2 regions of the Paenibacillus sp. P4_A7 genome follow, and region 2 is predicted to be linked to the other one. Evidence: predicted binding sites of a transcription regulator. Region 2 holds the regulator's gene; the other holds the start of a gene.

Region 1 (3,434 bases), on a different contig from region 2:
ATGATATTACGAAAGATGTACTTGCTGCTTACTTAAACCGAGGGCTCATTCTTCATGAACCATCCATGGATGCAATTGAGCATCTATTCAGCTCACGGGGTATACATATGGTAGAAAGCAATAGGCGGCAGGCATTAATGATCGAGGGCAGTGACGCGCTTGAAAATACGGCAGGGCTCGCTGTCGGCAATGGGATAGCCGTAGATGGCACTTTATACATGCTTCTGCCTGGACCGCCGAAGGAAATGAAGCCGATGATGGAAGGCGCGGGCGAGCTATGGCTTAGATCAATGCTTGGCGATGTAAAGGCTCTGTACTCTCGTTCGTTGAAATTCGCAGGTATTGGTGAGTCTAATCTTGAAGCTAAGCTGCTTGAACTAATTGAAGGACAGTCAGATCCAACGATAGCTCCTTATGCGAAGGAAGGCGAAGTGACTATCCGTGTTTCTACCAAAGGGAGTTCGCTTGTGGAAGCAGATCAGAAAATGGATCAAACGGTAGAAAAAATAAAACGGCTTGTTGGTGAGTACCTCTATGCGGAAAAGGATATTCCAATAGAAGAAGAAGTGGTTCATCTTCTAAGACGTTCAAGCCGTAAGCTTGCAAGCGCGGAAAGCATCAGTGGTGGATTGCTGGCCGAACTCATTACAAACGTTCCTGGGAGCAGTGGGGAGTATGTAGGAGGGGTTGTAACCTACACGAATACCATGAAGCATCATCTTCTTGGTATTCCGATGTCTCAGCTTGAAGGAGAAGGTGCGCCGGGTGCGATTAGCGATTCTACAGCAGCATTAATGGCGGAGCGCGTTAGAGAACTGTCAGATGCTGATTTCGGGGTATCTTTAACAGGTGTTGCAGGTCCATCAGAATCAGAAGGAAAGCCTGTTGGGCTTGTTTACTTCGCAATAGCAGAGCGCGGCAAGCCAACATTAGTGCATACGATGAATTTGAGCGGGAATAGAACGATTATACGACTACGAGCAGTTAAATCCGCATTTTATCAATTGTGGCGTTCATTGCAGGTTTAGATTTCTAGCGATAAAAGCTATTTTGTATGATTATGTAAAAAGTAATTGTCAATCGCTGATTGGATGTTATAATAGAAGATAATTACGGAAGAACCGTGGCGAAGATTACTTCGCTGCGGTTTTTTTTATGTCTAAATTTGGAGGTGTCACGAAAAAGACGAATGTATGTTCGAAAAAAATGCTTGGCAACCTGTCCGAAAAAAGGTATCATAAAATTATAAATAGTGAAGGATGTGGGATCGATGTCGGATCGTCGCGCTGCGTTGGAAATGGCTATGCGCCAAATTGAGAAGCAGTTTGGTAAAGGCTCTATTATGAAATTGGGTGAATCCACACACATGCAAGTAGAAACCGTGCCTAGCGGTTCACTTGCTCTAGATATCGCATTGGGAATAGGCGGATTGCCACGTGGACGTGTAATTGAAGTTTATGGACCTGAATCATCAGGTAAAACGACTGTTGCTCTTCATGCGATCGCAGAGGTTCAAAAGGCTGGGGGAACAGCAGCTTTCATAGATGCTGAGCATGCGCTAGACCCTCTATATGCAAGTAAGCTTGGGGTTAATATTGATGAACTGCTGCTTTCACAGCCTGATACAGGCGAACAAGCATTGGAAATTGCTGAGGCGCTCGTTCGAAGCGGAGCGGTTGACATTATTGTTGTCGATTCCGTTGCAGCACTAGTTCCTAAAGCAGAAATTGAAGGAGATATGGGAGATTCTCATGTCGGTCTTCAAGCACGTTTGATGTCACAAGCTTTGCGGAAGCTTTCGGGAGCAATTAGCAAATCGAAGACGATTGCTATCTTTATTAACCAATTGCGTGAGAAAATCGGCGTTATGTTCGGTAACCCGGAGACAACGCCAGGCGGTCGTGCGCTTAAGTTCTACTCCAGTATTCGACTTGATGTGCGTCGTATTGAAACAATCAAACAAGGCAATGACATGGTTGGTAACCGGACACGTATTAAAGTTGTAAAGAATAAGGTAGCTCCGCCATTTAAGCAAGCTGAGATCGATATTATGTATGGTGAAGGTATTTCTAGAGAAGGAAGCCTTGTTGATATCGGTGTGGAGATGGAAATTGTTCAGAAGAGCGGCGCATGGTTTTCTTATAACGGCGAACGACTTGGACAAGGACGCGAAAATGCGAAGCAATTTTTGAAGGACCATAAAGACACAGCCGCGATCATCGAATCGCAAATTCGTGAAGCAAGTAATTTGGCAGCTACGGCAACGCCAGCTGATTTCTCCAAAGATGCAGACGAAGAAGAATTCGAAGATCTGGATTAAGCCATAGTAAAACATGATAGATGTACCTGCATCGCCGTCCCGTCAGGGAGGCGATGTTTTGTTTAGATAGGGGGCCACACCAGTGRTGAATGATGAACACGATGCGAGCTTTACGATTATGTCAGTCAAACAAGACAAAAAGGAACGTAGACGGTATCACATCTTCTGCGAAGCGGAAGAGCCTTTACTGTTTGTTCATGAAGATATATTAATTCGTTTTCGGTTAATGAAGGGGCAGCAGCTAACAACTTTAGAAGTTGAAAATATACGCAAAGAGGACGAACAGTACCGCGCATATGCACTAGCTGTCTATTATCTTGGAGCGAAGCCTAGAACACGTAAGCAATTAGAGCAGTATTTGATGCGCAAAGAGTTTGAAGAAAATAATATTATCTATGCACTAGATCGATTGGAAAGTGAACACATTATTGATGATGATGCTTATGCCAAACAATTTGCGGCACAACGACTTCGAAATGGGCTGAAGGGTCGTCGATGGATCAAACAAGAACTTCAACAGCGTGGTATTTCTAGGGATACGGCCGCAGAGGTTGTAAATTCACTCGATCAAGAATCAGAGCTAGCTTCAGCAAAAGTAGCAGCCGAGAAAAAGTGGCGCTCTCTAAAAGGAGAGCAAAAAGACCGAAAACGTAAGCTGATGGGCTATTTATTACGTAGAGGTTACCCTGGTGATATCGTAAAAGAAGCGGTTAATTCGATTGATATAAATGAAGAAATAGAGATGTTCGACGAAGATGATGGGCTTTTGCTTGACAATTGATTTTACGAAAAGATAAAATGAAGTTGTATTCTTTCTATCATGAATCAATTTTCCTTCCAAAAGTTGATTCAAAACGATTATTTTCGTCAAATTGTTTGATGATGAAACGGTATTGAAGCCGATTGAAAACCTAATATCATCCCAAGCAGAGCCTTGGTGTATGCAACAAGGAGGTGAACAAGATGAATCCAATTATTTGGATCTTGATCTGTCTCTTTGTTGGCGTAATTTTCTTTTTCGTTGGTTATTTTATACGAAAGTCGATTGCCGAGGCTAAAATTTCTAGTGCAGAGCAAGCTGCTGTCCAAATCGTGGAAAGCGCGAAGAAGGAAG
Region 2 (3,434 bases):
TCGTATCCAAGTTTCCAGTTGGTTCATCCGCGAATATGACAGAAGGCTCTGTTATAAGTGAACGTGCTATACTGACACGCTGCTGCTGACCACCTGAGAGCTGGGACGGGAACAATTCTGCCTTCTCTGGAATACCGACCTGCTTCAATAAATCGAGCGCTTTTTGTTTGCGAACAGATGGATGAATGGACTGAAACACAAGCGGAAGCTCAACATTTTCTCGTACGGTAAGATGAGCAACCAATTCATACGCTTGAAAAATAAACCCAATATGCTTGCGCCTAAATTCAGCTAACTGGTTCTCATTCATCGATACAATATTATGATCCGCAATATAAATACTACCTTCTGTCGGCTTCATCAAGCCTGCCATTAAATTCAGTAAGGTGGACTTGCCTGAGCCAGAGCTCCCTAGCAAAGCGATCATCTCTCCCTTACCCACAGTAAAGCTGATCTGCTGGAGTACAGGCGTCGTTTCATTCCCCGTTTGAAAAGAATGGGATAAGCCTTCAACACGTAACATATAGGGTTCTCCTTCTACAAAAAATGACAATCTAATCTATTTTAATATAAATGCTAGTTATAACCAACTCTTCGAGCCTATTTCATACTCTATAAATAACCTCCGTTCAATAACGTCCCTATTAATAGACGATATGAAAGTGATCTTCCCCTTCACTTCAAACAAAAAAACTTTCCGAACTTGCAGAAGTCACTCATTCTGCAAGTTCGGAAAGCTTATCGATTAGATTTGTTCCTATTATTATGTAAAAAGAGTAAAGGATTAATTGGGAATAATGAGCTTCTGACCAGGCTTGATATCTGCATTTTGCAGTTTATTACGATCCTTAATTAAGTAGATAATATATCTAGTATCTTCACTGCCATCGTTAAAGCGTTTAGCTATTCCCCAAAGTGTGTCTCCTGCATTCACAGTCACCAGTTGTTCACCCATCGAAACAGCTGAAATCTCATTCCCCGATGCGTTTGTACCCATAAGCAAAAAGCTAGTAAACAGTAGAACGAATAACGCGATACTTACTACTATCTTCACGACATGCCGTTGCATAACTGTCAGCAAACGACGCCTCATTGTGGTTAGGTTACTCTCTTGTTGTGTGTGTATTGTTCTGTAAAAACTTGGACTTGTTATCATTATCAGCACCCCAAACGTTTGTTCTGTTTTTAGAATACACGAACAAATGTTTGTAGTCAACAAAAAAATACGAACTTCTGTACTTAAGAACTTATGTTTGTACGAACTCCGGTTCTGTGTTATAATTTCCTACAACAAACCTACTATTGGAGTGATCGCAGTGTCGAAGATTTCCAACCGACAACATTCGATTCTTGAATTTATTAAGAATGAAGTTCGGGAGAAAGGCTACCCGCCGTCCGTCCGAGAAATCGGAGAAGCTGTTGGATTATTATCCAGCTCAACCGTCCATGGACATTTGGACAGGTTGGAGAAGAAAGGGCTTATTCGTCGAGATCCGACTAAGCCTCGTGCTATTGAAATTTTAGACAATGAAGGTGTAGATGGAATTATCCCTCTCGCAGTATCCAAAGTACCGATTGTCGGTAAAGTAACAGCTGGTATACCGATTACAGCAACTGAAAATATCGAGGAGTACTTCCCTCTTCCATCGCATTTCGTAGGCGATAGCAGCGTTTTTATATTGAGCGTAATGGGAGAGAGTATGATCGAGGCTGGCATTCACAACGGAGATTATGTTATCGTTCGTCAACAACCGACCGCTAATAACGGAGATATCGTTGTTGCTATGAATGAAGATGATGAAGCGACTGTCAAAACCTTCTACAAAGAGAAAGATCACTTTCGTTTACAACCAGAAAATTCCTCCATGGAGCCTATTCGACTCCAGAACGTAACGATTTTAGGCAAAGTCATTGGACTATTCCGTGATTTTCATTAATTAGCTATTTAGATCAAATGTACATAATGAAAAGACTGAATCCTTGCGCTAGCAAACAGGATTTAGTCTTTTTTTATAATGATTTTCTATTCTGCCCTATTCCTTCGAACGATCCCATCCTTCAATCACTCGAATAAAATGATTGCCCACATCTCTCTCGATATACTTGTCATCTATTAAATGTTCAAGCAGCACCTCTATTTCTTTACTTGACCATCCGGTTAACCGACAAACAATTGTAAAGTCATTTTTAGCCCACTCCATTTGATTTAAATTCCATAGTATTCGCAACAACTTTCGCTCTCGATCTCGAAGCATATATATTCAACTCCATTCACATCAACCTTAAGATAAAATTTTCACGCCAATAGGAACACTTGTTCTTATTATTTCAAAAAATCGTTCTTATTGCAAGTCCATATATATTCTCTGCTTTGTTATCCCTATGCTATTGTCAGTGTTTATATATCTATGTAACAACAATCCAATCACTAGAAGGAACACCTGCATAAATTACAATGTACTCAATAAAAAGGAGGTGGAATGAAAAATGTCTAGTGTAGGTGGAGCTTTTACAAACACTGGTACTATTCTGGTGCTATTTATTTTATTGGTCATTATYGCTTGTAGCTGTGGCGTCTTTGGCGGAGGCTACTAATTAATCATTCAAGATATATCGTCCATTAGTCCAAGACGTAAAATTTTGATTACAAACACAAAAAAGGCCCATCCAATGGGTCTGTTTTGTGTTTGTAGTATTAGAACATATGATTAGTATTATGGGTAGTCATTATTTACTAACTACTCCATATATGGATAATATCGTTACTTTTTCCGATTTAGAACGTATTAACATCACAATCAAGATGTGAGGTGATTATGTGGAATATTTCAGTTTATTTGGAATCATCTATCCTTTTATCGCATTATTTCTGTTCATCCTGCATATCGTTTCATGCATATGGGCTTACCGTGATGCATTAAGTAAAGGGCGAAGTCAAGAATTCGCGATTATTGTTTTATTAGCTATCTTGTTCTTCCCTATTTTAGGAATAATCATTTATGTAGTCATCCGCAATGATGGCAGCTCATCATCAGGCAGATATTAAATAATGAGTTCCACTTTTTCTAAAGGGGATTCATCCAATCTAGTCAAATGTCTCTACTGAACAAACACCCAAACATGAAGCTTAAACTGTGCATATCTTATCATGTACAAAGAGAAGAAAGAGGTGAATCTTAAATGGGTGGATATGTTGGCGGTGCAAATAACAACATCGGATTTATTCTGGTACTATTCATTTTATTGGTTATTATCGCATGTAGTTGTGGATTTGGCGGCTGGGGCGGCGGTTACTAAGCATTAGTAATCAAGCATCTTAAGGTGACTTCCATGAATTCAGACTACTATATAAATTGAATACAATTCAAAAAGACCCATAATGTGGGTCTTTTTGTCTGTTTACAGCCTAATATTAACCAACACATACATTTCTG

Evidence for each region. Region 2 encodes LexA, which represses DNA repair genes until DNA is damaged. Its sites were predicted from a motif close to CGAACATATGTTCG; they were not measured.
Region 1: a site for LexA is predicted at 1,187-1,200, ahead of recA (recombinase RecA). Genes of this name have one in related genera too.

The regions. Positions count from the first base shown of each region.
Region 1 covers NZ_JBFUHJ010000139.1:667-4,100, reverse strand. Annotated here, with positions in the region: gene AC1DWN_RS17275 (competence/damage-inducible protein A) at 1-1,028, shown strand, start outside; gene recA (recombinase RecA) at 1,271-2,320, shown strand; gene AC1DWN_RS17265 (regulatory protein RecX) at 2,403-3,101, shown strand; partial or broken gene AC1DWN_RS17260 (Rnase Y domain-containing protein) at 3,284-3,434, shown strand, end outside.
Region 2 covers NZ_JBFUHJ010000155.1:7,353-10,786, reverse strand. Annotated here, with positions in the region: gene AC1DWN_RS18205 (ABC transporter ATP-binding protein) at 1-523, opposite strand, end outside; gene yneA (cell division suppressor protein YneA) at 785-1,081, opposite strand; gene lexA (transcriptional repressor LexA) at 1,317-1,937, shown strand; gene AC1DWN_RS18190 (hypothetical protein) at 2,034-2,255, opposite strand; gene AC1DWN_RS18185 (hypothetical protein) at 2,819-3,046, shown strand; gene AC1DWN_RS18180 (YjcZ family sporulation protein) at 3,181-3,297, shown strand.